DNA from 3 places in the Allobosea sp. 05T439 genome. Region 3 is predicted to be linked to each of the others. Evidence: riboswitches for the same ligand, from Rfam matches in the RefSeq annotation. Region 3 holds a riboswitch; each other region holds the start of a gene.
What was found. Region 3 has a riboswitch for thiamine pyrophosphate ahead of thiO (glycine oxidase ThiO). Riboswitches for the same ligand answer to the same signal wherever they lie in the genome.
Positions count from the first base shown of each region.

Region 1: linked by a shared signal. The riboswitch ahead of thiB (thiamine ABC transporter substrate binding subunit) and the one ahead of thiO (glycine oxidase ThiO) in region 3 are both predicted to bind thiamine pyrophosphate.
Region 2: linked by a shared signal. The riboswitch ahead of thiC (phosphomethylpyrimidine synthase ThiC) and the one ahead of thiO (glycine oxidase ThiO) in region 3 are both predicted to bind thiamine pyrophosphate.

Region 1 is NZ_JBFTKP010000002.1:198,090-209,807, reverse strand. It holds gene AC1DIO_RS02995 (NAD(P)H-dependent oxidoreductase) at 1-233, shown strand, start outside; gene AC1DIO_RS02990 (PQQ-dependent sugar dehydrogenase) at 283-1,416, shown strand; gene AC1DIO_RS02985 (hypothetical protein) at 1,434-1,736, opposite strand; gene AC1DIO_RS02980 (class I SAM-dependent methyltransferase) at 1,896-2,657, opposite strand; gene AC1DIO_RS02975 (DMT family protein) at 2,663-3,019, opposite strand; gene AC1DIO_RS02970 (SemiSWEET family sugar transporter) at 3,090-3,350, opposite strand; gene AC1DIO_RS02965 (lytic murein transglycosylase) at 3,488-4,666, shown strand; gene AC1DIO_RS02960 (RidA family protein) at 4,663-5,064, shown strand; gene AC1DIO_RS02955 (thiamine ABC transporter ATP-binding protein) at 5,080-5,778, opposite strand; gene AC1DIO_RS02950 (ABC transporter permease family protein) at 5,771-7,312, opposite strand; gene thiB (thiamine ABC transporter substrate binding subunit) at 7,317-8,336, opposite strand; TPP riboswitch at 8,403-8,514, opposite strand; gene AC1DIO_RS02940 (ABC transporter substrate-binding protein) at 8,671-10,260, shown strand; gene leuB (3-isopropylmalate dehydrogenase) at 10,543-11,652, shown strand.
Region 2 is NZ_JBFTKP010000008.1:91,199-102,916, forward strand. It holds gene AC1DIO_RS11560 (creatininase family protein) at 1-166, shown strand, start outside; gene AC1DIO_RS11565 (ABC transporter permease) at 192-1,163, shown strand; gene AC1DIO_RS11570 (ABC transporter permease) at 1,163-2,041, shown strand; gene AC1DIO_RS11575 (dipeptide ABC transporter ATP-binding protein) at 2,038-3,765, shown strand; gene AC1DIO_RS11580 (polysaccharide deacetylase family protein) at 3,778-4,677, shown strand; gene AC1DIO_RS11585 (OmpA family protein) at 5,779-7,038, shown strand; gene AC1DIO_RS11590 (hypothetical protein) at 7,147-7,347, shown strand; TPP riboswitch at 7,430-7,534, shown strand; gene thiC (phosphomethylpyrimidine synthase ThiC) at 7,613-9,475, shown strand; gene AC1DIO_RS11600 (hydroxyethylthiazole kinase) at 9,484-10,233, shown strand; gene thiE (thiamine phosphate synthase) at 10,230-10,904, shown strand; gene AC1DIO_RS11610 (fumarylacetoacetate hydrolase family protein) at 11,014-11,700, shown strand.
Region 3 is NZ_JBFTKP010000038.1:28,331-34,760, reverse strand. It holds gene AC1DIO_RS28640 (MFS transporter) at 1-1,005, shown strand, start outside; gene AC1DIO_RS28635 (hypothetical protein) at 1,050-1,400, opposite strand; gene AC1DIO_RS28630 (response regulator) at 1,669-2,046, opposite strand; TPP riboswitch at 2,371-2,503, shown strand; gene thiO (glycine oxidase ThiO) at 2,561-3,751, shown strand; gene thiS (sulfur carrier protein ThiS) at 3,748-3,960, shown strand; gene thiG (thiazole synthase) at 3,962-4,738, shown strand; gene AC1DIO_RS28610 (thiamine phosphate synthase) at 4,735-5,370, shown strand; gene AC1DIO_RS28605 (P-loop NTPase family protein) at 5,403-5,945, shown strand; gene AC1DIO_RS28600 (nuclear transport factor 2 family protein) at 5,942-6,319, shown strand.

The DNA of each region.
Region 1 (11,718 bases), on a different contig from region 3:
ACCTCAAGGCCGGCGAGATGCTGGACGGGGAGGGCGGATACACGGTCTATGGCCGCTTGATGCCGGCGCGGGCGAGCCGCGAAGTCCGCGCCCTGCCGATCGGGCTCGCGCATGGCGTCAAGCTCGAACGGGATGTCGCGGCCGGCCAGGCCGTGACCAGCGACGACGTCGCGCTCGACGAGACCCAGGCGATCGTTTCACTTCGGCGTGAGCTCGAAGCAACCGAGTGGTGATTCCGCGCGTTTTGCCTCACTGACGTTCCGCTACGACAGGGAGAGTTCCATGCGCCACAGCGTTCTTGCCGCCTGCTTCAGCGCCACGCTTTCAGTCCTGGCACTGTCGGCGACGGCCGATGCCCAGCAGCGCTTCCCATCGAGCGCGGGCGAGCTGGTCGTCGAGACGGTGGCGAGCGGTCTGGAGCATCCCTGGGGCCTCGCCTTCCTGCCTGACGGGCGCATGCTCGTGACCGAAAGGCCGGGCCGGTTGCGGCTGGTTTCCGCCGCGGGCGAGATTTCGCGGCCGATCGCGGGTGTGCCGAGCGTCATGGCACGCGGGCAGGGCGGGCTGCTCGATGTCGCGCTCGATCCGCAATTTGCCCATAACCGGCAGATCTATCTCTCCTTCGCGGAGCCGCGCGCCAATGGAAACGGCACCAGCGTCGCGCGCGGGCGTCTCAATGCGGGCGGCACCGCGCTCGAAGGGATGAGCGTGATCTTCCGGCAGATGCCGACGATCAACAGCAACATGCATTTCGGCTCGCGATTGGTCTTCGACCGGACGGGCGCGCTGTTCGTCACGGTGGGCGACCGCTTCAGCCAGCGCGATCAGGCGCAGAACCCGGGCAATCACCTTGGCAAGGTCCTGCGGATCAGCCCGGAGGGAAAGGCGGCGGCGGGCAATCCAAAAAAGGAGGGCTGGCAACCGGAGATCTGGTCGATCGGCCACCGCAACGTGCAGGGCGCGACGCTGCATCCAGAGACCGGGCAACTCTGGACCGCAGAGCACGGCGCGCGCGGCGGCGACGAGATCAACACGCCGAAGGCCGGGCTCAACTATGGCTGGCCGGTGATCACCTACGGGATCGACTATTCCGGCGCGAAGATCGGTGAGGGCACATCGAAACCCGGTATGGAGCAGCCGCTGTTCTACTGGGACCCGTCGATCGCGCCGTCCGGCGCGACCTTCTATACCGGGCAAATCTGGCCGGCCTGGAAAAACTCTCTCTTCGTTGGCGCCCTTGCCGGGCAGATGCTGATCCGCCTCTCGACACAGGGCGAGACGGTCACCGGCGAGGAGAGGCTGTTGACCACGCTCAGCGAGCGCATTCGTGACGTCAGGCAAGGCCCCGACGGTTATCTCTACCTGCTGAGCGATGATGCCAACGGCAAGATCCTGCGGGTCAGGCCGGCGCGGTAAGCGCCGGAGCGGGCGCGTCAGGGACCGCAATCCCATTCGTTCTCGATGACGAAGGCATTGCGCGTCGAGAGCTGACCGCGCGTGTCATAGAGATCCCCGACATAATAGGACGTACCGGCGTCGTCGCGGGCGTTGCGCTTGACCTGCAGCGACCAGCCGTAACCGACATGTTTTCCGCCGCGCCAGGTTGGGTGGACGTCGCCTGTGCTGGCGGAGGCGAGGATCCTGGCGCGGTCGTCGCTCGGGCTGCAGGTCGGGCCGGCGAGCGCCGGCGTCGAGAGGCTCAAGATGGATAGGGCGACGAGGATCGCTTTCTTCACGGCAGTCTTCCTAGGTGGTCGGGGTGATACGGTCATCCCGGCCGCAGCGAAGCTGAAGGCCGGAAACCATTCTTGAGCCCGGCACCGACCCGACGTGCCGGACGGCAGCGCTATGGCGGCGTGTCCGGAATGACATACGGCAGGCAGTGCGCCGGCAGCTCAGGTGATGTCCGCCAGCCGGGTGTCGAGCGACAGCACCAGGCACCAATGCGGTTCGAAGTCGGCGCCCAGCGGCCAGATCTGCTCCTTGAAGATATCGAGCATCCGAGCCTGATAGCGCTCGAACCAGTGCTGCTCGCAGAGCACGAATTTGGTGGCGCCGACAATCGTCTCACGGTCGATGATGCAGAGCGGCACAATCTGAGGGTGTGCATCGAGATAGGCCTGCACCGCGACCATCAACGTCGGGTAGCCGGGATGCAGCATGTCATCGAGAACGATCAGCCCGCCATCGGCCAGGCAGGCGGTGGCGAGTGCGAGATCTCTGGCGAGCGCCACGCGGGAATGCTCGCCGTCGATGTGGATGAGACGCAGCTTCGCGTCGCCGGTGTGCTTCAGCAGGTCGACTGGCGCCATCGCTCCCGCATCGCCCTTGATCGTGACGCGCCGCTCGGGGCCGATGCCGTGCTTCAGGCAATTCGCCTCGAAGCGTTGCTCAACCTCCGGATTCGGCCACTCGAAGATATCGATGCCGAGAGCGACCTCGCCCGGCTCGAGCGCATGGGCGAGAGCGATGAAGAAGCGTCCCTCGAAGGCGCCGATCTCGGCAACCGGGCCATGCAGCCCTTCCTCGGTTTGCAGGCGCAGCAGCCGCGCGCAGATCGCCGCGGCAAAGCGGGACGACATGCCGACGACTCCGTCATAGCCATTGGCGAGATAGGCGGAGACCGCGGGATGTCCGGGCGAAGGGAGATTGGCCATCCTGCTTACGCCTTGCCCTGGAAGATGAAGAAGGCACCGGCCGCAATCAGCGCGAAACCGATCGCATGGTTCCGGCCGAGCGGCTCCTTGAGCCAGAGCACGGAAAAGCCGGCGAAGACGGTGAGGGGGATGACCTCCTGCATCGTCTTCAGCTCGGCGGCGGAATAGACCGCATTGCCGATGCGGTTGGCAGGGACGGCGAGCATGTATTCCGGCAGTGCAATCATCCAGCTGGCGAGGATGGCGAGCCAGATCGCGGTGCTCTTGTAGCTGAGATGGCCATACCAGGAGAAGGTCTTGAAGACATTCGAGCCGACAAGCATGGCGGTCGGCAGGAGATGGGCGGTGGAGAGGGTTGGCATGGGGATTGGCGGTCCGAGGCTGTGTCTACAGAAAGCCTAACCAGCGTGCGGGGTTCCCGATAGAGCCGGTTCAGCCGTAGCGCAGCTTCATGGTCAGGATGGTGAGGACCAGCACCAATGTCACGGCATTGGCGCCGATCAGCGGCCAGGACATCAGCAGGAGCCCGTAGACCAGCCAGAGAATAATGCCGAGCGCGAAGAATATCTGCGTCCAGAGCGAAATCGCGCGTGTGTCCCGGGTCCGGATCGTGTGCCAGGCCTGGGGCAGCCAGCACAGGGTCGTCAGCGCGGCTGCGGTGAAGCCGAGGAGCTCGGTTGTGGCGACAGGCATGGGCGGCATCGCCTCGAATCAGGTCAGGCCCCTGCCATAGCCGTCTTTTGCGACTTTTGCGCGCAGTTCGCGCATGGTTAATCTCCTTTAACCATTCGGCCCTAGTTTTGCGTCATTCCTTGGGTTTCGGTGGGTTCATGCGCGCATTCAAACTGGCTTTTCCGCTCATCCTCTTCGCGTCCGGCGCCCAGGCGGACTTCCAGTCCTGCATTGCCGGCCTGCGTTCGGAGGCTGCAGCGAAAGGCGTGTCCGGCGCCACCTTCGACCGGGCCATGGCGGGCGTCACGCCCGACATGAAGGTGATCGAGGCGATGAACAACCAGCCGGAGTTCAAGACTCCGATCTGGGATTATCTCGGCACGCTGGTCGATGACGAGAAGGTGGCGGAGGGGCGCAACATGCTGCGTCAGCATGCCTCGACCCTCGCCGCGGCCGAGCAGCGTTTTGGCGTCGACCGCCATGCCATCGTCGCGGTCTGGGGCGTCGAGAGCGATTTCGGCAAGGCGCGCGGAAAGATGCCCCTCGTCCAGGCGCTCTCGACCGGCGCCTGTCTCGCACCGCGTCGCAACGCGTTCTTCAAGGGTGAGCTGATCGCGACGCTGCAGATCATCCAGCGCGGCGATGTCCGGGCCGACCGCCTGATGGGTTCCTGGGCCGGCGCCTTCGGCCACACCCAGTTCATCCCCTCGACCTATATGCGGCTCGCCGTCGATGGCGATGGCGATGGACGGCGCGATCTCGTCGACTCGATTCCCGACGCACTACATTCGACCGCCAACTTCATGGCCAAGGCCGGCTGGGTGACTGGCGCGACCTGGGGTTACGAGGTGCGCGTCCCCAACGGCTATTCCGGTCCGACCGGGCGCAATCCGAAGCAGCCGCTCTCATCCTGGGCTGCACGCGGGATCGTCAAATATGACGGCTCGGGACTGTCCGGCTCGGGCAATGCCGGGTTGCTGATGCCGGCCGGCCGCAATGGTCCGGCTTTCCTGGTCTTCAAGAACTATGACGCGGCCTACAGCTATAACGGTGCGGATTCCTACGCACTTGCCATATCGCTGCTCTCGGACCGCATCCGCGGCCGGCCGGGAATCCAGGCTGACTGGCCGACCGACGATCCGCCGCTCTCGCGCGAGCAGCGTCGCGAATTGCAGCGCCTGCTGAGCGCGCGGGGTTACAATGTCGGCGAGCCGGACGGCGCCGTCGGTTCGCTGACCAGGGCCGCCATCAAGGAAATCGAATCGCAGATCGGCATGCCGCAGACCGGCCGGCCCGGCGCCAAGGTGTTGCGCGCGCTCAAGGGTGGACGGGGATGACGATGTTGGATCCGAAGCGCCGGCTGATATCCACCGGTTCGCCGTTCGAGCTCGCCTTCGGCTATTCGCGGGCGGTGGTCGATGGCGACCTCGTCTTCGTCTCGGGCACGACTGGCTATGACTATGTCACCATGACGATGCCGGAGGATCCGGCGGAACAGGCGCGCAACATCTTCCGGACGCTGGACGCGGTCCTGACCGAAGCGGGCTCTGCACTCGCCAACGTCGTGCGCGCGCAGTATTTCGTCACGGATCGCAGCTATTGCGAACCGGTTCTCACCGTCTGCGGCGAAATCTTCGGGCAGATCCGGCCAGCGGCCGGCATCTATGTCGTATCCGGGCTACTGAAGCCCGAGATGAAGATCGAGATCGAAATTACGGCCCGGCTGCGCGGTTAGTCGGGACGGCGCGCTTCAGATGCCCAGGAAGCGCCTGACAGGCTCTGGTCCGTCCGACGCCGTCAGGCGCGTCCACGGGCCGGATGCTTCGACGCGGCCATTCCTAACGAAGGCAAAAAGGTCGGCATGGCCGGCCGCCTCTTCCGGCGTGTGCAGCGTCATCAGCACGGTGAGGCCGTGTTCGCGGCGCAGCGCATCGACGCGCTCGATCATCTCGCGGCGTAGCCCGGGGTCGAGTGCGCCGAACGGTTCGTCGAGCAACATCAGCGGTTTGCCGCGCAGGAGGGCGCGGGCGAGGGCGACGCGCTGACGCTGACCGCCCGAGAGTTCCGCCGGTCGGCGGGCTGCGAAGCCGGCGAGATCGACCGCGGCCAGCGCAGCTGCCACGCGCTCGCGCTCGGAGGCGTCGAGCCGCAGTGACGGTTTCAGTCCAAGCGCGACGTTTTCAGCTGCCGTGAGGTGCGGGAAGAGATTGTGATCCTGGAACAGGATCGAGACTGGTCGTCTGGCTGGTGCGAGCGGCAGCAGATCTGCGCCGGCAAAGCGGAGGGTTCCGGCCGCAGGCTGTTCGAAGCCGGCGATGGCATGGAGCAGCGTGGTCTTGCCGCCGCCTGACGGGCCGATGACGGCGCAGAGCGCGCCCGCTGGAATGACGAGGTCGTAGCGCGCCTCGAATCCGGGATAGTTGAGGGACAGGCCCGCCAGCTCAAGCATGACGCGCACTCCAGTGCTCGGTCAGGTAGGCGAGCCCCCCGGCGGAAAGCACCAGCACGAGCGCCAGCGCTCCCGCTTCATCCATGCGATAGGCGCCGAGGCGGTTCGCCAGCAGGTAGGGCAAGGTGGTGAGCTCGCCGCCACCGAACAGAGCAATGACGCCGAAATCGCCGAGCGAGAGCGCCGTGGCAAAGGCGAATGCGGCCGCCAGCGGTGCGCGCAGGGCTGGCCATTCGACGAGACGCAGCCGGGTCCAGCCGGCAATGCCGAGGCTCTCTGCCAGTCTTCCATGGCGCTCGGCGCTGGTCGCGAGTGGCGGTGCCAGCAGCCGATAGGCATAGGGCAGCGCCATCAGGGCGTTGACGAGCGGCACAAGCAGCAGACCGAGCATTGCGGGATCGGCGAGGTTGCGGGTCAGGACGTACAGCCCTGCCACGAAGGCGAAGGGCGGCAGGCCAAGCATGGTGAAGGCGGCAAGGTCGGGAAGTCCCGGGCGCGGCCGGCGTCCGCGCGCGGCGCTGGCGAGCAGTACGGCAAACAGGCAGGCGAGGAGGCCAGCGCCAAGCGCGATCGCCGCGCTCGTCGCGGCAGCCGATGCGAATTCGGCGGTCGCGAGCATCGGTACGGCTGTGAGGCCGCTTGCGATGCTGAGGAGAGGCGGTGCGATCCATGCCGTCGCCAGAATGAGAACAAGGCAGTCCAGCCGCCGCAGGGAAGGGGCGAGGATATCGGGGCGCACCGCATGGCGCTCGGCACTTGCCTCGTCGCGGGCCGCCGGCGCGAGTGCGGCGAGCGCAGTCGCAAGTCCGAGGCAGAGCACAAGCTGGAGGCTGGCGAGAGCGGCCGCGCGGGCGAAATCGGCCTCGAAACGGACCGCTTCGTAGATCGCGACTTCCAGCGTCGCATTGGCAGGCCCGCCACCGAGCGAGAGCACGACGGCAAAGCTCGTGAAGCAGAGCAGAAAGACGAAGGTGGCTAGCGCCGGGGCTTCGCGCCGGATCACGGGCCAGTCGAGATGCCGGAAACAATCGGCGGCGGAGAAGCCGAGTGCCGACGCCAGGCGCCTCCGCTCGCCCGGTTCGCGGCCGAAGGCCTGAAGCAGCGTGCGCGTCACCAGCGGCGTATTCATCAGCACATGCGCGATCAGGATACCCTGGAGCCCGTAGATCGCCGGCGGTTCAGCACCGACGGCACGCGCCAGGTCGCCGAGCAACCCGGAACGGCCATAGATCGCGATGACGCCGAAGACGATCACGATCGTCGGTGCGACGGCGGCGGCGGTCAGCACGGCGAGCAGGAGGTTGCGGCTTGGGAAGCGGCGGCGCAGCAAGGCAAGCGCCAGTGCCGTGCCCAGCAGAAGCGAGAGCAGCATCGACAGGCCCGCCTGGACGGTCGCTCCTGCGACGAGGCGAGCGAGATAGGGGCCGAGCGACGACAGGGCCGCGACGTCGCCGCCGGCTCGCGCCAGCCCGGCGAGCGAGGCGCCGGCGAGCGCAAGGATGGCAAGCGCAGTGAGCGTGGCCGGGCGGAGCAAGGCCTCAGCGGCTCGCTGCGGCGAGCCAGGCGTCGATGAAGGTTCGGCGCTGCGTGCGCACCTCGTCCGGCGTGAACAGCAAGGTTCGTTCCGGCTTGACGACATCGGCGAATGAAGCCGGCAGTCCACCTGTCGCCTGTTTCGCCGGCATCATCCAGTTGCCTTCCGGGATCAGCGATTGGAAGGCGTCCGAAAGCGTGAAGGCGAGGAAGCGTTTGGCGAGTTCCGGCTGCCGCGTCGTGCGCGTCATGCCGGCGAGTTCGACATGCAGATAGTGGCCTTCGCTGAAGGGGGCGGCCTTGTACTGCGTCTTCTTCTCGGCGCCGATGTGATAGGCCGGCGATGTCGCGTAGGAGAGCACCATGTCGGCCTCGCCCTTGAGGAAGAGTCCGTAGGCCTCGGACCAGCCCTTGGTGAAGGTGACGATGCGCGGCTTGAGCCTGGTCCAGGCGGCGTCAGCGCCGTCGCCATAGACGGATCGCATCCAGAGCAGGAAGCCAAGCCCGGGCGCGCTGGTGCGCGGGTCCTGCAGCACGAGCTTTGGCCCATTCGGATCGTCGACAAGCTGCTTCAGGCTGGTGGGCGGCGCGGCAAGTTTGGTTGAATCATAGACGAAGGCGAGATGCCCCCAATCGAAGGGCAGGAAGGTATCGTCAGTCCAGGCGATGGGCAAAGTGAGCGCGGCACGGTCCTGGCCATGGGGCTGGAACAGTCCCGTCGCCTTGGCTTCTGCAGCAAGGTTCATGTCGAGGCCGAGCACGGCATCGGCCTTGGTCGCCTCACCCTCCAGCTTCAGGCGCGCGACGAGGGAGCCGGCATCATCGCTTGCGACCCAGTTCAGCGTGCAACTGCATTGCGCCTCGAAGGCCGCCTTCACTTTCGCGCCGGGACCGTATTTCCCGGTGAAGGAGGAATAAGTGTAGACCGTCAGTGCCGGTTTCTCCTGGGCCATGGACGGCGTCGCGAGCAGGAGCGCCGAGAGCGCGGCGGCGATCCGGGTCAACCGGTTGTTCAGAAAGGTCATGGCGTCACCCCGCATGCATTCGACGGCAGGCCATGACGGTCGAGAGGGAAGGCGGTCTCCGGATGCGAGACGCCAGTGCTCAATCCCTCCGCCGGCACGATCCGGATCAGGTTCGACGGGTTGAAAGCCCTGCGCTTCCCTCTCAGCCCGAAATCGCCGGGCACCCCGTTGAGACGGTCAAGGGAATAGCGAGCGGGCCGGGGCGAGTCCAGTTGATGCCGCCTGGCCATCGCAAGGGCCATTGCGTCTGGCCGCATGGTCATGCTGGTATATCTCTTGCTTAACAGAAGGCAGGCGCGCCAGGCGCGAAAGCTCAAGAGCAAGGGGATGCCGAATGCGACTCAATCGCCGTCAGATTCTGGCCGGAAGTTCCGCTTTAACCGCTTCCAGCCTCGTTGGATTTCCGTCGCGCGCGCAGTCGCGCGCCAATACGCTGCGCTTCATTCCGTCAACGCCGTTGCCCTCCCTCGATCCGATCGTCGCTACGAGCTATGTTATCCGCAATCACGGCTATCTGATATATGATACCCTCTTTGCGACGGACGCGCAGTTCCGCATCCAGCCGCAAATGGTCGAGAGCTGGGAGACTGCGCCGGACGGGCTGCGCTGGACCTTCCATCTGCGCGACGGACTGATGTTCCACGACGAGCAGCCGGTCAGGGCGCAGGACTGCATTGCCTCGATCAAGCGTTGGTCGGCGCGCGATGCCTTCGGGCAGACTTTCGCGACATTCGTCGAGGGTTACGATGTCGTCGATCAGCGCACCTTCGCCATCCGCCTGAAGAAGCCCTTCCCGATGCTGCCGGACGCGCTCGGCAAGCTCTCCTCGAACGTGCCCTTCATGATGCCCGAGCGCGTGGCCATGATGGAGCCAACCAAGAACATCACGGAGGCGATCGGTTCCGGACCCTGGCGCTTCATGGACAAGCAATGGGTGCCGGGCCAGAACGCGATCTATGAGCGCTTCGCCAAGTACAGGCCACGAGAGGAGGCTCCGTCCTGGGCCGCTGGCGGCAAGGTCGCCAAGATCGACCGTATCGAATGGTTGCCGCTGACCGAGGTTTCAGCCGCAGTCGGCGCGCTGATGCAGGGCGAGGTCGACTGGTACGAACAGCCGCCGGTCGATCTCCTGCCCCTGCTCAAGAGCAATCCCGAGATCGCGATCGAGAACGTGCCGCTGGGACTGATCTTGCTGATGCGTTTCAACCATCTGCAGCCGCCCTTCAACAATCCCGGCATCCGCCGGGCGGTGATGATGGCAATCGATCAGACCGACTACATGGAGGCGGTCGTCGGCAGCAAGGACTACTACAAGGAGTGCAAGACCTTCTTCACGCCGGGCTCGCCGATGTCGACCGGAGCGGGCGGACAGGCTGCACTCGGCAACAATCTGGAGCGGGCCAAGGCCATGCTGCAGGAGGCCGGCTACAAGAACGAGAAGGTGTTGCTACTGGCACCCGCCGACCAGCCGATCGCCTATAACCAGTGCCTGGTGACACAGGAACTGCTGAAGAAGCTCGGCATGACTGTCGATCTGGTCGCGACCGATTGGGCCAGCTTCATCGGCAGGCGTTCCAACCGCGGATTGCCGGACCAGGGCGGCTGGTCGGTGTTCCACACGCTCTGGTCGGGCGCCGACGTGCTCAATCCCGCGCTGCATCCGCTGTTGCGCAGCAATGGCCCTGCCGCCTGGTTCGGCTGGCCGGAGGATGCCACGCTGGAAGGTCTGCGCGATCAGTGGATTGCAACGCCTGAGGTGGCCAAGCAGAAGGAGCTGGCCGCCTCGATCGAGAAGCGCGCCTTCGAGACGGTGCCCTATGCGCCGGCGGGGCTGGTGCAGCAGCCAATGGCCTATCGCAAGAGCCTGACCGGCATGGTGCTCTCGCCCGTCCAGTTCTTCTGGAACATGGAGAAGAAGGCCTGAGGACGGAGCACCCGTTGCCGTCGGGATACTGGCTGATGCCAGAGGCACTGCGCTAGCGGCTCCGATCCGGAAACCATCGTCGCGCTCTGCGACGGCTTCCAGCTCTCCGCTTCACTCCGGCCGGAGTGAAGCGGTTCGATGCTGGTGCCGATCGTACAGCTTCTGCTTGCCGCGCAGGCGCGCTGCCCCGCGGCTGCGCTTGCGTCACTCCCGTTCCCCGCCTAATCAGCCCGGCAAGGCCGCTCTGGCCCCAGCAACATCCGACAAACGCGTGAGGCGACCATGGCGACCCACAAGCTCCTCCTCCTGCCGGGCGACGGCATCGGTCCCGAAGTGACCGGCCAGGTCGAGAAGATCGTCGGCTGGTTCGAGAGGCAGGGCCTCGCCTCCTTCGCCATCGAGCGCGGACTTGTCGGCGGCGCTGCCTATGACGCGCACAAGGCGGCGATCTCGGAAGGCGACATGAAGCTCGCCCAGGATGCCGATGCGGTGCTGTTCGGCGCTGTGGGCGGCCCGAAATGGGCGGATGTGCCCTATCAGCATCGCCCCGAAGCCGGCCTGCTGCGCTTGCGCAAGGATCTTGGCCTGTTTGCGAATCTGCGGCCTGCGATCTGCTATCCGGCGCTGGCTTCCGCCTCCTCGCTCAAGCCCGAGGTGGTCGAGGGGCTCGACATCCTGATCGTGCGTGAGCTCACCGGCGGCGTCTATTTCGGCGAGCCCAAGGAGATCGTCACGCTGGAGGACGGTTCCAAGCGCGGCGTCGATACCCAGCTCTACACCACGCCCGAAATCGAACGCATCGCGCGCGTCGCCTTCGAGCTGGCACGCACCCGCCGCAACAAGGTCTCCTCGGCCGAGAAGCACAACGTCATGAAGACCGGCGTGCTCTGGAAGCAGACGGTCACGGCCCTGCACGCCAAGGACTACCGGGATGTCGAACTCGAGCATGTGCTCGCCGACAATTGCGCCATGCAGCTCGTGCGCTGGCCGAAGCAGTACGACGTCATCGTCTGCGACAACCTGTTCGGCGATATTCTCTCCGACGTCGCGGCGATGCTGACCGGCTCGCTCGGCATGCTGCCCTCCGCTTCGCTTGGTGCTGAAGATCCGGCCACCGGCAAGCGCAAGGCGCTTTACGAGCCCGTCCACGGCTCGGCTCCCGACATTGCCGGCAAGGGCCTGGCGAATCCGATCGCGATGATCGGCTCCTTTGCGATGGCGCTGCGCTACTCCTTCGGCGCCATCGAGGCGGCCGACCGGCTCGAAGGCGCGATCGCCGATGTGCTTGGCGCCGGCACCCGCACCAAGGACATCGCCGCGCCGGGCGCCAATGCCGTCTCGACCGCCGAGATGGGCGATGCGATCGTCAAGGCGCTGGAAGCGCGCGGCTGACGCGTCCACTCCAAACACTCCGACGTCATCCCGGTCCTGCGCTTCGCTTGGGCCGGGATGCATGGA
Region 2 (11,718 bases), on a different contig from region 3:
CTTCGATCGCGCGCTCTACCAGGCCTCGAACCCGGCGAAGAAGCGCGAGATCCTGGGCGACGGAAATTTCCACGGGCGCTACCAGCGCTCCGACAACGAGATGCTCAGCCTCTGGCAGGTCGGCGTCGAGGAGACGCGGGCGGTGATCGCGGAGAACTGGCCGTGACCGCAGGCGCCAGGCGCTTCGTCAGATGCTAGGGCACATCCTCGGGCGCATCGTCCAGGCTCTGCTGGTGATGCTCGTCATGTCGGCGCTGGTTTTCGTCGGCGTCTACGCCATCGGCAACCCGATCGACGTGTTGATCGGGCCCGATGTCAGCCAGGAGATGAGACTCGAGACGATTGCCCGCTACGGGCTCGATCGACCGCTCTGGGAACAGTATTTCACCTTCCTTGGTCGTGTGCTCCACGGCGATTTCGGCCGTTCCTTCGTCTTCGGCATGCCGGTGCTGGAACTTATCCTGTCGCGCCTGCCCGCGACGCTGGAGCTGACGCTGGCTGCCGTATTCGGAGCGGCCCTCATCGGCGTGCCGGCCGGCATCTATGCCGGCTACAAGCCCGACAGCCTGCTCGCCAAGATCATCATGGCGATCTCGATCCTCGGCTTCTCCGTACCGACCTTCTGGATCGGCCTGGTTCTGATCATCACCTTCGCAGTCGAGCTGCAATGGCTGCCTGCCGGTGGCCGCGGCGAGACCGCTTCGCTTTTCGGCGTCGAGTGGAGTTTTCTGACGTTGAACGGGCTCAGCCATCTGGTGCTGCCGGCCCTTAACCTCGCCTTCTTCAAGCTCGCCCTGATGACGCGGCTGGCCCGGGCCGGGACGCGCGAGGTGATGCTGACCGATACGGTGAAATTTGCCCGAGCCGCCGGACTTTCGGAATGGACCGTCCTGCGCCGGCATGTGCTGCGCCTGATCGCGATCCCGATCGTCACCGTCTTCGGGCTCGAATTCGCCTCGACGCTGGCCTTCGCGGTCGTCACCGAGACGATCTTTTCCTGGCCCGGTATCGGCAAGCTGATCATCGACTCCATCACCTCGCTCGACCGGCCGGTCATGGTCGCCTATCTGATGCTCGTCGCCTTCGTCTTCATCACCATCAATTTCCTGGTCGATCTGACCTATGTCGCGCTCGATCCGCGCCTGAGAAAGGCGCGCGCGTAATGAAGCAGGCTTCGCCCCTCGCCCGATTCTGGAACGAGTTCCGCGAGAGCAAGGTGGCGCTCGCAGCCCTCGTCGTCGTCGTGCTGATGATCGGCGTGGCGCTCCTTGCGCCCTGGATCGCGCCGCAGGATCCCTATGATCTCGCCAATCTCACCCTGTCAGATGCGCGCCGCCCGCCGGGCTATGTCGGCTCCGGCGGCTTCACCCATCTGCTCGGCACCGATGCGCAGGGCCGCGACCTGTTCTCGGCCATCCTCTATGGCCTGCGCATCTCGCTGCAGATGGGGTTGATCGCCGGTTCGCTCGCCTTCACGGTCGGCGTCACGCTCGGCATCACCGCCGCCTATCTCGGCGGCCGCTGGGAAGCGTTCATCATGCGCATCATCGATCTCCAGCTCGCCTTCCCGGCGATCCTGCTCGCGCTGGTGATTTCGGCCGTGCTCGGCCAGGGCAAATTCCAGCTCATCGCGGCGCTGGCAGCCGCGCAATATGCCTATTTTGCCCGCACGGCCCATGGCGCAGCCGCGGCCGAGCGCGGCAAGGACTATGTCGAGGCCGCCTTCTCGACGCCGCTGCCGGCCCGCCGGGTGGTCTGGCGCCATATCCTGCCGAACTGCCTGCCGCCCCTGATCGTGGTCGCGACGGTGCAGGTGGCGAGCGCCATCGCGCTCGAAGCGACGCTTTCCTTTCTCGGTGTCGGCCTGCCGGTGACAGAGCCCTCGCTCGGCATGCTGATCTCCAACGGCTTCCAGTACATGATGTCGGGCCGCTACTGGATCTCGATCTATCCCGGCGTCGCGCTGATCATCCTGATCGTCGCAATCAACCTCGTCGGCGACCAGATCCGCGACCAGGTCAACCCGAGGCTCAGGCGATGAGTGGCTCGGCCGAGGCAGTGCCGCTGCTCGAGGTCCGTGACCTCGCGACGCATTTCCACACCCGTGCCGGCGTCGTGAAAGCCGTCGACGGCGTCTCCTTCTCACTGAAGCGCGGCGAGGTCATGGGCCTCGTCGGCGAATCCGGCTCCGGCAAGAGCATCACGGGTTTCTCGATCATCGGCCTGATCGACCCGCCAGGAAAAATCGAGAGCGGCTCGATCCGGCTCGAAGGGCGCGAATTGATCGGATTGCCGTCCCGCGACCTGCGCGCAATTCGCGGCAAGATCATCTCGATGGTCTTCCAGGACCCGCTGATGACGCTGAACCCGGTCCTGACGATCGGCGCCCAGATCCTGCTGGCGCTGGAGGCGCATGAGAAGGTTTCGGCAGAAGAAGGGCGCAGGCGCGCCATCGCGGCGCTTGCCCAGGTCCGGATTCCAGAGCCCGAGGCGAAGGTCGATTTCTACCCGCATCAGTTCTCCGGCGGCATGCGCCAGCGCGTCGCCATCGCCATCGCTCTGCTGCACCGGCCAAAGCTGATCATCTGCGACGAACCGACCACGGCGCTCGATGTCTCGATCCAGGCCGAGATCCTGGCCGAAATGAAGGAGCTGGTGGCGGAGCTCGGCACGGCACTGATCTGGATCAGCCATGATCTGGCGACGGTCGCCTCGATCGCCAGCCGCGTCTGCGTGATGCGCTACGGCAGGATCGTCGAGACCGGGCCTGTGCTCGACGTGCTGACCAGGCCGCAGCATCCCTACACCCAGTCGCTGCTCGATTCGCTGCCGTCCCGCGCCAAGCCGGGCACTTTCCTCGCCCGGGGCGGCGGTGTCCCCGATGCATCGCCGCCGGCACGCACCTCCGGTGCCTCACCGTCGCGTGGATCGAAGGCGGACGCCTCCTATTTCGTCATTCAGGACGTCAGCAAGCTGTTCCAGACCCCGCCCGGCATCCTGCGCCTGCTCGGCCAGAAGCTTGGACTGTCGCAACCGGGCCGTGGGGTCCAGGCCGTCGCTTCCGTCAGCCTGACCGTCCCGCGGGGGGAGGCACTCGGCCTCGTCGGCGAATCGGGCTCGGGCAAATCGACGCTCGGGCGTATGGCGGCCGGCATCTATGCGCCGAACTCCGGCACGGTGCGGCTGGAGGGCGAGCCGGTGATGGGCGGCGGCGCGCGGCCGCACAAGAACACCACCCGGATCCAGACCATCTTCCAGGACCCCTTCGCCTCGCTGAATCCGCGTATGAGCATCGGCGACAGTATTGCCGAGGGGCCGATCATACATGGCATCGTCACCAGGGCGGGGGCGGCCGAATATGTCCGGCAATGGCTCGCCGCCGTCGGGCTCGATCCCGCCTTCGCCAGCCGCTATCCGCATCAATTCTCCGGCGGCCAGCGCCAGCGCGTCGCGATCGCGCGTGCGCTCGCCATGCAGCCTGATGTCGTGGTCTGCGACGAGCCGGTCGCCTCGCTCGACGTCTCGATCCAGGCACAGATCATCAACCTGCTGATGCGGTTGCGGACCGAGTTGAACCTGACCCTGATCTTCATCTCGCACGACCTCTCGGTGGTGCGCCATCTCTGCGACCGGGTCGCGATCATGTATCGCGGCAAGATCGTCGAGGAGGGGCCAGCGGGCCAGATCTACGACAATCCGCGCCACGACTACACACGCAGGCTCCTGGCCGCCGTGCCGGTCCTGCCGACCGCCCCGCCAGCCTGAAGGACACCCGCCATGACCGAACCTGCTCTCGAACCCTGGCAATGGCCCGAGGAGGTCTGGCGCGACAAGGTCGAGCGCGTGCGCGCAGGCCGCAACCTGAAGCCCACGAAATGGAAGAACGGCGCGCGCTGCGCCGTCGCCCTCTCCTTCGACGTCGATCATGAGACGAACGAATTGCGCGATGGCGGCAAATCGGTCGGCCGCCTCTCCTGGGGCCAGTATGGCAACCGCGTCGGCATGCCGCGCATCCTCAGCCTGATGGCGAAGGAACAGATCCAGGCGACCTTCTTCGTGCCGGCGGTGACCGCCCTGCTCTATCCCGACGAGCAACGCCGCGTCATAGCGGAAGGCCACGAGATCGGCCTGCATGGCTGGATCCATGAGGTCAACACCGCCGTGCCGCCCGCGGCCGAACGCGAACTGCATCTGCGCTCAGCCGATACGCTGGAGAAGATCACCGGCGTCAGGCCGGTCGGCATGCGCACGCCGTCCTGGGATTTTTCGGAAGTGACCCTGAGCATCGAGCGCGAACTCGGCCTGCTCTACGATTCCTCGCTCTTTGCCGATGACGACCCCTACGAGATCATCGAGAAGGGCGAGCCGACGGGCATGGTCGAGCTTCCGGTCGAATGGATCCGCGACGATGCGGTCTATTTCAACATGAACCGCTTCCAGGCGCTGCGGCCCTACACGGCGCCGGAAGCCGTATTCGACATCTTCCGCCGCGAATTCGACCGCGCCCATGAGGAAGGCGGGCTCTTCCTGCTGACCATGCATCCCCATGTCATCACCTACCGCTCGCGCATCTGGATCCTCGAGGAGCTGATCCGGCATGCCAAGGCGAAGGGCGATTGCTGGTTTGCCAGCCACGCCGAGATCGCGCGCTATGCAAAGGCCGAGGCCGGGCTTTAGCCCGCACAGCTCGGGTCGGGCGGGGAGGAACCCTGCCCGATTTCGGCCGTTTTCGGTTCATGGCGGGTTCAGTGCGCACGCGCGCTGATAGCCCGAGCCACTGAAACGGAAACGGAACTCATGACGCGCACGAAAAACTGGCTTCTGATCGGTACTGTCCTTCCCGGCCTGACCCTGTCGCATGGCGGCTTCGCGGTCGAACCGGCGCAGGCACCGATGAGATTAGCGCAGGCTCCTGCGCCGTCGGACGAAGAGCCCGGACAGCCGCGCCGGCCTCGCCCCCCGGGAGCCCCAGCCGCGCCCGGCGAGGCGCGCCCGCCTGGGGCCGAACGCCCGCGGCCCGCTCCCGGAGCACCCGGGGCGCCGCCTGCGATCCAGCGGCCGGTCGCGCCTCCGGCGCCAAGCGCAGCGCCACCCGCGCAGCCACGCCCACGCGCCGCGCCGCCGCCTGAACCGCGCCGCGAGCCGCAGATGCCGCGCCCCGTGCCGCCGGGCGCCGGCGAACCCGGACGCCCACCAGCCATACGGCCGCAACCCGCGCCCCCGCCCTCCTCCGCGCCTCAGCCAATCCCGGCGGTGCCGCGCCCGGCTCCTCCAGCCCAGCCCAGCCAGCCTCAGGCCGTGCCGCCGCGCGCCCAGCCGCCCGTCCCGGCCCCCGTGCAGCCGCCGGCAGCCCGTCCGATTCCCGCCCCACAGGCGCAGCCGCCGGCAACCGCACCGTTGACGCCCCCAGCAGGGGGACGCGCTCCCGGAGCGGCTCCGCAAACCCAGCCGCCCGCTACCGCCCCGCTGGCGCCACCTCCTGCCGGCCGTGCGCCCGGCACGCCCCCGGCCGGCCAGGCGCCAGCGGCAGCTCCGGGCCAGCCTCCGGCGGCTCGCCCGACGCCAGCACCGGTGCCAGGAACGGCTCCGCAAGCCCAGCCGCCCGCCACCCAGCCACTGGCGCCGCCTCCGGGTGGTCGTGCGCCCGGCGCGCCGCCAGCCGGCCAACCGCCTGTGACCGCTCCCGGCCAGGCGCCAGCGACGGCTCCTACCCAACCCCCGGCGGCTCGCCCGACACCAGCGCCGGTGCCAGGAACTGCCCCGCAAGCTCAGCCGCCCGTGACCCAGCCGCTGGTGCCGCCTCCGGGTGGTCGTGCGCCCGGCGCGCCGCCAGCCGGCCAACCGCCTTCTGCAACACCCGGTCAGGTTCCGGCGCCGCTACCCGCTCAGCCGCCGGCAGCAGCCCCGCTCGCCCCGCCCCCCGGCGGTCGCGCGCCCGGCGCAGTCCCGCCGCCCGTTGCACCGCCGCAGCCGGGCCAGACGCTCGCTCCGCCTCCGGCCGGCCAGCCTCCAGCCGCTGGACCCGGGCAACTGCCCCCGCCTGACCGGCAGGGCCGTCGCGGTGGCATCGGCCTCGGTGGCGCGGCTGCGATCGGCCTTGGCGTCGGCGTGCTCGGCGGCATCATGGCGACGCAGGGCGCGACCCGCCTCGACGATGTCCGCGGGCGCCGCGAGGAGCGCCGCGAGGGCGACGTCACGATCATTCGCGAGCCCGGTCGCACGATCATCCGCGACGACGACCGTGCCATCATCCGCCGCGACGAGACCGAGCGCTTCCGCGACCTCGGCTGGCAGGGACGGACCGAACGGCGCGGAGACGAGAACGTCACCGTGTTCGAACGGCCGGACGGCAGCCGCATCATCACCGTGACCGACGAGGATGGCCGCCTGATCCGCCGGACCCGGCGCATGCGCGATGGCGATGAGATCGTGATGATCGACAACACCCGCCGCGATCGGCCGGATATGCGCTTCTCGGACGAGGTCGTCGTGCTGCCGCCGCCGCCGCTGCCGATCCCGCGCGAGCGCTATATCGTCGACGCCGAGCAGGCCGACCAGCGCCTGATCTATGAGACGATCACCGCCCCGCCGATCGCCGCGATCCCGCGCCGCTACACGCTCGACGAGGTCCGCTACTCGCCGGACCTGCGCGCCCGCATGCGCAGCGTCGATATCGACACGGTAACCTTCGAGACCGGGTCCTGGGAGGTCACCCCCAACCAGGCGCAGCGGCTCTCGGTGATTGCCGCCTCGATCAGCCAGGCACTGCAGCGCGCGCCGAATGAGGTTTTCCTGGTCGAGGGCCATACCGACGCCGTCGGCTCGGATGTCGACAACCTCTCGCTCTCGGATCGCCGGGCCCAATCGGTCGCCGAGATCCTGACGCGCGATTTCCAGGTGCCGCCGGAGAACCTGACGACGCAGGGCTATGGCGAGCAGTATCTCAAGGTGCAGACGCAGGAGGCCGCCCGCGAGAACCGCCGCGTCACGCTCCGACGCATCACCCCGCTGCTGGCCGGGCAGAATCAGCCGCAGTGAACCAATAGAACCGGCGCGGCGGGCGACCGTCGCGCCGGTCTCCCCGGATCAGGGGATTCAGGAATCAGCAAGCTCTCCGGCTTAAGACCTGTCGTAAGGAGAGTTGAGATGAGTGAGACAACCGTCGCGATCGCGCAGGGCTTTGCCGCAAGCCAGGCAGCCTCGACCCGCCAGACCTTGCAGACAGCGATGGTGAAGCAGCAGGCGACGTCCGACCAAGCGCTCGTGGATATGCTGCAGCAGAGTGCCGAGTCCCAGAAGGCTACTCTTGCCGCTGGCCAGGGCCAGAACGTCGACATTCTCGCCTGAGCCCGGCATTCCGGCGCCGCATGGCAGGGCCGCATCCCGCCCCTTGCCGGTTGCGTTCAAGAGCCGCCGGCCCTAACCTCCGCTTCGTTCCGAGGGGTGCTCGCAAGAGCTGAGATGGCGTCCAAAGCCGAACCCGTCGAACCTGATCCGGGTCATACCGGCGGAGGGACTGGAACGCGGCGTGCGCCACACGTGTACCCGCAGACAGCGACTGGACCGCTTCTAAACCCGGATCTCCTGAACCTTGGACCAAGGAGGAGATCCCATGAACGCCCACACCAAGCCCCAGAAGAATACCGTCAAGGCTGCCCCTCAAAGCGTGACGACCGGACCGATCATCGGCTCGCGCAAGATCTATGTCGCGCCGCCGGACCATCCCGAGATGCGGGTGCCCTTCCGCGAAGTTCAGCTCACCACCGATTCCGAGCCGCCGGTCCGGATCTACGACCCGTCCGGTCCGTTCACCGAGAGCGATGTCACGATCGACCTGAATGCCGGCCTGCCGCAGCCGCGCCGCGCCTGGCTCGATGCCTCCGGCTTCACGACCGTGCCCGGCCGCGCCGTCACTGCCGCCGATAACGGCCATATCTCGCCTGAACAGCTCGTTCCCGCCTGCCCGGCCCCACGCCCGATCCTCGAGGCGAAGCCCGGCCAGATGGCGACCCAGTACGAGTTCGCCAAGGCCGGCATCATCACGCCCGAGATGATCTATGTCGCGCATCGCGAGAATCTCGGCCGCGCCGCGATGCTCGAAGGCGCACGCGAGCGCCATGCCGATGGCGAGAGCTTTGGCGCCTCGGTTCCGGAATTCGTCACCCCTGAATTCGTGCGCGAGGAAATCGCCCGCGGCCGCGCCATCATCCCGGCCAATATCAACCACCCCGAACTGGAGCCGATGGCGATCGGCCGCAATTTCCTGGTCAAGATCAACGCCAATATCGGCAATTCGGCCGTGACGTCCGGCGCTGCCGAGGAGGTCGAGAAGCTGGTCTGGGCGATCCGCTGGGGCGCCGACACGGTGATGGACCTGTCGACCGGCCGCAACATCCACAACATCCGCTCCTGGATCCTGCGCAACTCGCCGGTTCCGATCGGCACGGTGCCGATCTACCAGGCGCTTGAGAAGGTCGGCGGCGACCCGATCAAGCTCGACTGGGAGGTCTTCAAGGACACGCTGATCGAGCAGGCCGAGCAGGGCGTCGACTATTTCACCATCCATGCCGGCGTGCGCCTGCCCTATGTCCCGCTCACTGCGAGCCGCGTCACGGGCATCGTCTCGCGCGGCGGCTCGATCATGGCGCGCTGGTGCCTCGCGCACCACAAGGAGAGCTTCCTCTACGAGCGCTTCGACGAGATTTGCGAGATCATGCGCAAATATGACGTCTCCTTCTCGCTCGGCGACGGCCTGCGTCCGGGCTCGATCGCCGACGCCAATGACCGCGCCCAGTTTGCCGAGCTGGAGACGCTGGGCGAGCTCACCAAGGTCGCCTGGGACAAGGGCTGCCAGGTGATGATCGAGGGCCCGGGCCACGTGCCGATGCACAAGATCAAGGAGAACATGGACAAGCAGCTGCGCGAATGCGGCGAGGCGCCGTTCTACACGCTGGGACCGCTGACCACCGACATCGCGCCGGGTTACGACCACATCACCTCGGGCATCGGCGCGGCGATGATCGGCTGGTTCGGCTGCGCCATGCTCTGCTATGTCACGCCCAAGGAGCATCTCGGCCTTCCCAACCGCGACGACGTCAAGACCGGCGTCATCACCTATCGGATCGCGGCCCATGCCGCCGATCTCGCCAAGGGCCATCCAGCGGCCAAGATCCGCGACGACGCGGTCTCGCGCGCCCGCTTCGACTTCCGCTGGGAGGACCAGTTCAACCTGGCGCTCGACCCCGATACGGCACGTTCCTTCCATGACGAGACCCTGCCGAAGGATGCCCACAAGGTCGCGCATTTCTGTTCGATGTGCGGGCCGAAATTCTGCTCGATGAAGATCACGCAGGATCTGCGCGCCGAAGTGCTGGCGATGGGCGAGAACGAACGCGCGGCGCTCGAGGGCATGGCGGAGAAATCGCAGGAATTCCTCGCCAAGGGCGGCAATCTCTACTTGCCGGCGGCGGAATGAGCGCGACGATGACCGCGGCCCGCCTCGACGCGACGGTCGTTGCAGGCGTGCTGGCGCGGGTGGCAGCGAGCCGCCCGCGGGTGCAATGCCTCACCAATACGGTGGCGCAGAACATTACGGCGAACATGCTGCTCGCCTTCGGCGCGATCCCGTCCATGGCGATCCATGTCGACGAGATCGCGGCAATGGCCGAGGGCGCCGGCGCGATCCTGATCAACATCGGCACGATCAATGCCGAGAGCGAACTCGCCATCCCGAAGCTGCTGGAGGTCGCGCGCGACCGACAGAAACCGCTGGTCTTCGATCCGGTCTTCGTCGAACTCTCGCCGCTGCGCCAGCGCGTGGCGCGCGAGGTCTTGCGCCTGCCGAACATCGTCGTGCGCGGCAACGCGACCGAGATGGCCGCGCTTGCTGCCGATCTCAAGACGGCGCGCGAGCGCAACCTCACGCTCGTCACCACCGGCAAGGTCGACCGGATCATGCGCGCAGGCGGCATGCTGTCCGTCTCCCATGGCCATCCGCTGATGACGAGGGTCACCGGGGTCGGCTGCGCAGCGGGCGCCCTGATCGCGGCATGCTGCGCGGTCGAGGGCGATCCGGCAGTCGCGGCCGCCGCCGCGCTGACCGCCTATGGCGTCGCCGGCGAGATTGCGGCAGAGACATCGCAAGGGCCCGGCAGCTTCGCCGTGCACCTGATCGACGCGCTGGCAGGGATGGACGAGGCCACGCTGCGCGAACGGATGGGAGAGCACGGGTGAGCGTTGATATCCGCCTTTACGGCATTGTCGATCCGCAGATCGCGGCCGGGCGCTCGCTGGCCGACCTGGCGCGTGCCGCGGTCGATGGCGGCGCCACCCTGATCCAGCTGCGCGCCAAGACCGAGACGACGCGCGAGATGGTGCGCGAGGCCCGGGCCATCCGCTCGGCCCTGCACGGCACAAGGGTGCCGCTGCTGATCAACGATCGCGTCGATGTCGCGCTCGCTTCCGGTGCCGACGGCGTCCATCTCGGCGCCGACGACATGAAGCCGAACGATGCCCGCCGCCTGCTCGGGCCCCGCGCCATCATCGGCGCGACGCTGAAGCATGAGGATGAACTCTCCGCATTGGCCTCGGCGAAGATCGACTATGCCTGCATCGGCGGTGTCTTCCAGACCTCGCACAAGGACAATGCCGGCTCCTCGCTCGGTCTCGACGGCTTCACGGCCCTGCGGCGCAAGGCTGCTGCCGCATTGGGGCCGCTCCCGGTCGGAGCCATCGCCGGCATCACGGCAATGAATGCGGCCTCGGTCATCGAGGCAGGGGCTGACGGCATTGCCGTGATCGGCGCGCTGTTCGTGCAGGACGATGTCGAGGCCGCCGCGCGCGCACTGCGCGCGGTGCTCGAGCGGCTGCTGCCGACGCCGCCAGAAGCTCCCGCATCCACCTGAACCGTCACGCGGCAATGCCGGGCGCGCAGCCCCGCCACGAGCGCCCGGCCCCTTGCTTCGCGCCCGTCGCTCGCCCATGAACGGCACGACATCGAGGGAGCGCTGCGTCATGACGAATTATGTGATCGAACCGCCCGCCATCAACGCGGTTCCGGTAGCGGGTGGCGGGCTCTTCCCCGTGCGCCGCATCTTCTGCGTCGGACGCAACTATGCCGAACATACCCGCGAAATGGGGGGCGATCCCGACCGCGAGGAGCCGTTCTTCTTCACCAAGCCCGCGGACGCAGTGGTGATCAACGGCACCGACATGCCCTATCCCAGCAAGACCAAGGACCTGCACCACGAGATGGAGCTGGTCGTCGCGATTGGCACCGGCGGGCGCGACATCCCGGTCTCCGAGGCGCTCTCGCATGTCTATGGCTATGCGGCCGGGCTCGATATGACCCGCCGCGACCTGCAGGGCGAAGCCAAGAAGACCGGCCGCCCCTGGGACATGGGCAAGGGCTTCGACCAGTCGGCCCCGATCGGGGAGATCGTGCCCGCGAGCCATAGCGGCCATCCCGCGGCCGGCAAGATCGAGCTCACGGTCAATGGCCGCGTGCGCCAGACCTCCGATCTCGCCAAGCTGATCTGGAGCGTGCCGGAGACGATCGCCTATCTTTCCGGCCTCGTCGCGCTGGCTCCCGGCGACCTGATCTTCACCGGCACGCCGGAAGGTGTCGCCGCCGTCGTCGAGGGCGACGTGCTGGAAGGCGCCATCGACGGCGTCGGCACCGTCCGCACCCGGATCGCCTGAAGAGACTTCGAGGAACCT
Region 3 (6,430 bases):
GCCGGGGTCGTCGGCTGGGCGATGGCCAGCGAGCCGTGGCAACTCTTCTGCGCAGCTCTGTTGAGCGGCGTGGGCTGGGTTGCGATGGGCGCCGCAGCCGTCAATGCGATCATCTCCCCCTGGTTCGTGAGTTCTCGCCCTGCGGCTCTCTCGATGGCCTATAACGGAGCCAGTATCGGCGGCGTGATTTTCTCACCTCTATGGGTCGCTCTCATCCTCGCCATCGGTTTTCTCAAGGCGGCGATCGTGGTCGGCGTGACGATGATCGCCGCTATTCTCTCCCTGTCGATTTTTGTGTTTTCAAAGACTCCCGAGCGACTGAGCCAGTTTCCTGACGGCATTCGGCCAGACGCAGGTCCGGCTGCGGTCAGCGCTTCGGCTGCGGCGGCCATGCCAAAGGGATCGCTGTGGCGGGACCGTCGTTTCCTGACGCTGGCGGCAGGGATGGCGTTGGGTCTGTTCGCCCAGATCGGCCTTCTCGCCCATCTGTTCTCCCTGCTCGTCCCGGCGATCGGGCCTCAAAATGCCGGGCTGGCCATGGGCGGCGCAACGATCGCCGCGATCGCAGGCAGGACGGTGGTCGGCCTCGTCATGCCTGCCTCGGCGGACCGCCGCCTCGTCGCCTGCGCGAGCTATGCGGTCCAGATCGGCGGGTCATTGACCTTCCTGATCGCGGGCGATGCCAACGCAACGCTGATGATCATGGGCGTCATTCTGTTCGGTGCGGGGATTGGCAATGCCACATCCCTGCCACCGCTCATCGCACAGGTCGAATTCGGCAAGGCAGACGTTGCCCGCGTCGTTCCACTGATCGTTGCCATCGGACAGGCAAGTTATTCCTTTGCGCCGGCCGTGTTCGGCGCTCTGCGGACGCTGTCGCCAACCGGACTGTCGAGCTTCGATGGGGCAGCGCTGTTTGCGGTCGCTGCCGTGGTGCAAGCAGCCGCCATTGCCTGTTTCCTATGGGGGCGCCAAAGGCGCTCGCTGCCAGGCGCGACCGCATGACGGAGACAGGCCCCTTGGACCTGGCAGGGGCGAACCCTGTGCGGCTAGCCCTCGCCACCTGCGTCGGACAGCACCCTTGCCGGCACKGGGAGGACGGTCGCCCTCTGGCCGTTTTGCGTGGCCAGCCATTTCAGATAGCGCAGGCGTGCCGCCACCGTGTTGCTGCGATGGGTGTTTTGCAGCCACTCAAGATACTCGGCGAGGCGAACGGTGATGATCTGGACGGTCTTGCCCTTGGCCAGAAGCAGCTCCGTCGCGGCAGCGAACTGGCGCTTCCATTCGGGATAGGAGCGGGGGATCCTGGGGTCCTTGCCGACCATGTCCAGCAAGGCAGGAAAGTCATCTTCCGAATACCACGGTACCAGCACGGTGTCGTAGTAATCGAACTTCCGCATGGCTGTGTCCGCCCAGCAATCGGAAAGCGTCGCCCACCTGCGATCCTACCAGTTCTCCAGCTGGTTTACGAGTTGCGCGCAGTGCCTCACCGGTTTGCGCGCGGGCGAGTTGCAGATCTCGGGATATCCGGTCGGCGCCATCACGAAGGATGCAAGCCCTCCGTCGGGCACGGAAAGCCCGTTTCAAGCCCGTTTCCTGGGCTCTGCCCCGATCCCGCCCCGGCGCGGGGATCGGCCGTTTCCTTCGCGCCCATTCGGTCAGGCGCGCCTAGGCGCTGGCCGGCAAGGATTTCAGCGTCCTGATGATCTCGCTCTCGGTATAGGGTTTTCGAAAGAACCGGGCCCGCTCAGGCAATTTCTGAGGGTCGACCCGGACATGGCCCGAGGTCACCATCAGCCCGATCGGCGGCCATTTCTCGCGCACGACCTCGACCAGCTGCAGGCCGTTCAGCGAGCCCGGCATCTCGACATCGGTGAAGAGGATGCGGACATCGTCGCGTTGCTCGAGAATGGCCAGGGCCTCGTCGGCGGTCGCTGCCTCGACGGCGAGGTAACCGGCCTCCTCGACGAGCAAGGCCGCATACATCCTGATGATCGGCTCGTCGTCGACAACGAGAACAACCGGCTTTTCCGCGTCTGTAGGCACTGGGCTTCTCCTGAACCGCCTTCTTGTCGCGGCGGTAGAGGTCCAACGGCTCATGGACCGGAACGTTCCGCCGTCGCGCCTGCTTTGGGCGCTACGGACAATGCAGGCTGTTGGCATGGCCGGCGGAGCGCTCCCTCGTGAAGCTGCCCGCCTGGCCGCGCGTGCCGGCAGCGGAAGCGGAGCGCGGGTGAATGGCGGCAGGCGAGGTGCCTCAGCAGCGCCTTGGACCGGCGAAGATTCCCGGCCCCTGGCCCGCCAGCCGGGGTCCTCCCGGCGTTCGTGTCTGATTGGCCTTGACCTCGCTGCCGCCCCGGCTCCAGACTGCGCGGATCCAAGGAGATCCCCGGCAAGGGGCTGAGAAACCGCTAGCAGACCGGGTGTTCCCCGGAGAGGCGCGCGGAAATCCTTCGAACCTGATCCGGCTCATACCGGCGGAGGGATGGAGCGTCGCGGCACTTGCCGGCAGCCGAAGGGCTGCCAGATCTCCTTCCCCGAGCGGGCGAGGAGTTTGCCTATGCGAGGCCCGCCACACACCACCCTTCGCCGATCTGGCGACGCTTCCGGGCCCGTCGCCTGCGAGGCGCCGGCCGCCACCGATATCGCCATCATTGGCGGCGGCCTGATCGGTTTGTCCATCGGCTGGCGGCTGGCCCGGCGCGGGCTCGATGTGACCGTTTTCGAGCGTGGCACGATCGGGCAAGGGGCAAGCCTTGCCGCGACCGGCATGCTGGCCGCGGCCGCCGAGCTGGAGCCGGGCGGCGAGGAGCAGCTGCCACTGGCGCTCGAAAGCCAAAGGCTCTGGCCGGGTTTTGCGCGCGAGCTCGAAGCCGAGAGCGGGCTCGGCGTCGACTATCGCCGGGACGGTGTCCTGCTGGTCGCGCTGGGGCGTGAGGAGGTCGAGCGCCTGCGTTTCCGCCATGACATGCAGCGGCGCGCCGAGGTCGAGGCTGCATGGCTTAGCGGGGCGCAATGCCGCGAACGCGAGCCCGGGCTGAGGCCCTCGGTCGTTGCCGGCATTCTCTGCCCGGCCGACCATCAGGTCGATCCGCCGCGCGTCATGGCGGCGCTACGACGCTCCTGTCTCGCGGCCGGAGGGCACCTGGTCGAAGCCTGCGAGGCCGAGCCGGAGCTGGCCGGCGGCCGCGCTCTCGGCGTCTCGACGCCGCGCGGGCTCTGCAAGGCCCCGATCGTGATTGCGGCCGCCGGCGCCTGGACCCGATTTCAGGGGCTCGACATCCCCGTCCGCCCGCTCAAGGGTCAGTCACTCGCCCTGCGCAGCACGCCCGAGACCGGCACGCTCGCGCGTGTCGTCTGGACCGAGCAGGTGCATCTCGCTCCCAAGAGCGACGGCACTCTCCTCGTCGGCGCCACCATGGAAGAACGCGGCTTCGACGACAGCGTGACCGCTGGCGGCGTCTATGCCCTGCTCGACGGCGCCCGGCGCGCACTGCCCTCGATCGAGGAGATGCCGGTCGAGGCGATCTGGTCCGGCTTCCGCCCGACCTCGATCGACGATGCGCCGATCCTTGGTGAGACGGGGATAGCGGGCCTGCTCGTTGCGACCGGCCATCACCGCAACGGCTATCTGCTCGCCCCCGTCACGGCAGCCGCGATCGAGCAACTCCTCGTCGAGAATCGCATCACGGGTCCGGCCGCGTCATTCGGCCAGGCGCGCTTCACCCCCTGTCTGGAGGCAACCTCATGAAACTCATCATCAATGGCAAGGACCGCGATAGCGCAGCGGAGAATCTGGCGGCGCTTTGGCAGGAGGAGACGGCCGAGATGGACTTGCCGGGTCCGCAGGGCTTCGCGATCGCGCTCAATGGCACCGTGGTCCGGCAGGTCGACTGGGCGCAGACGCCTCTGTCGCGCAACGACCGCGTCGAAATCATCCGTGCCTTCGCAGGGGGCTGACATGAGCACTCCGATCGAGGCCCTCACCATGGCGGGCACGGCATTGTCGTCGCGGCTCCTCATTGGCACGGCCGGCTATCCGAGCCAGCGCATCATGGTCGATGCCATCGAGGCCAGCGGTTCGGATCTTGTCACGCTCTCCCTGCGTCGCATTTCGCTGCAGGGCCATGGCTCCGACACGGTGCGCCTGCTTGCCGGCCGCCGCTTCCTGCCCAACACGGCAGGCTGCGAAACCGCGCGCGACGCCATCCTCACCGCCGAGCTTGCACGCGAGGCGCTTGGCACCAACTGGATCAAGCTCGAGGTGATCGGCGATCGCGAGACGCTCTATCCCGATGTCGGTGAGCTGCTGGAGGCGACGCGCCAGCTCGTCGACAAGGGCTTCGTCGTCCTGCCCTATTGCAACGACGATCCGGTGATTTGCGCTCGCCTGGCTGATCTCGGGGCCGCCGCCGTGATGCCGATGGGGTCGCTGATCGGCTCGGGCATGGGCGTCGCCAATCCGGCCAATCTCGAGCTGATCTGTGCCCGCTCGCCCGTGCCCGTGATCGTTGATGCCGGCATCGGCACGGCCTCCGACGCGGTGATCGCCATGGAATGCGGCGCGAGCGGGGTTCTGCTCAACACCGCCGTCGCCAAGGCCGATGATCCGGTGCGAATGGCACTCGCCATGCGTCACGCCGTCGAGGCCGGCTGGAACGCCCGCTTGGCGGGGCGCATTCCGCGGCGTGGGCGGGCTCAGCCGTCCAGCCCGCAGCTCGGGCTTGTGGGGTCGTGAACAGGCTGCCCGACCGGCTGCTCGTCGTCACCGACCGGCATCAGGCCGTGAAGCCTTTGCCGCAGCTTGTCTCTGCGGCGCTCGCCGGCGGGGCACGCTGGATCTGGCTGCGCGATCGCGATCTCGATCAGCCGGAACGCCGCAGCCTGGCGCAGCAGCTGCATGAGCTCGTGAGCATGGCGGATGCGGTTCTGACGATCGGCGGTGATGTTGATCTCGCCGCCCGGGTCGGGGCACGGGGCGTCCATCTGCAATCGGCTGGGGCGATCTCCGCGGCCCGCGCCGTGCTCGGCGTCTCCGCGCTGATCGGCGTTTCCGCGCATGACGAGGCCGATGTCCGGGCGGCAGCAGCGGCAGGCGCCGATTATGTCACGGTAAGCCCGATCTTCACGACGGCGAGCAAGCCCGGCTATGGCCCGGCCCTGGGCCTGACCGTGCTGCGGCGCTGGGCAGCGATCGGGCTGCCGGTCGTGGCCCTTGGCGGCATCACCTGCGACCGCGCGCCACTCTGCATCGAGGCTGGTGCTGTGGGCGTTGCAGTGATGGGGGAGGTGATGCGAGCCGTGGATACGGCCACGACCATTCGCAGCCTTCGCGCCTGCGCGCTGATGAGTCCACGCGCTGGTGTATGAGCAGGTCGAAACGAGAGGAATGGCCTGCGCCGATGCGACGGATCGTGATCCTGGGGAATGCCGGCAGCGGCAAGTCGACGCTCGCGCGAGCACTGGGCAAGCGCCTTGCGCTGCCGGTCGTGCATCTCGACCGCCTGTTCTGGGAAGCCGGCTGGACAAAGGCCGAGCCCGGGCTCTTTCGGGATCGCGTGCGGGACGCCGTGTCCGGCGATGCCTGGATCTGCGAGGGCAACTACTCCCGCCAGACCTTCGAACTGAGGCTGCCGCGCGCCGATATCGTCATCTGGCTCGACACCCCGCGGACGACCTGCCTGGCCCGCGTCCTCTGGCGCTGCATCCTGAACCGGCCGCGGCCGGATCTCCCCGATGGCTGCACCGAAAAGCTGGATGCGGAATTCCTCGGCTTCCTCCGATATGTCTGGGCCTTCGATAGGGATAAGCGACCGCATATCGAGCGCGAGCGGGTCGCGACGGCCGCCAATGTCCCGGTGGTCTATCTCCGCGACGCCGGACAGATCTCGGCATTCGTGAATGCGACATCGGTCGGGCAGGGCGGCGCGGGGAGGGCACGGTGAAACAGGATCTCGACCTGATCAGGGGGCTGGAGGAAGAGCTGTTCAAGCCGTCGGTTCGAACCTCTCCGGAAGCCCTTGATCGGCTTCTGGCGGATGGTTTTGTCGAATTCTGCCGCTCCGGCGGCGTCCATGACAAGACCGAGGTGATCCGAAGTCTTGCCGAGGGCAATGCCCAGACGGTCGAGGTGCCGGCAGCCAGGGATTTCGTTCTCCGATCCCTGGCCGACGACGTGGTCCTGCTGACCTATCTGAGCTTTCGTGTCGCCCATGGCCGGGAAGAGCGGCACACGCTGCGAAGCTCGATCTGGCGGTTCATCGACGGCCGCTGGCAGATGGTCTTTCACCAGGGAACGCCTGCTGGCCAGCCGTCCTGACGGGGGCTTCGTGGGGGGCTTGAGCCGCCCCGGCGGTGTTGACCCAGATCCGCGATCGTCCCTCCCGCTGCGCCCGGGCGGGACAATCGCAATCGCCATCACCACGCCGAG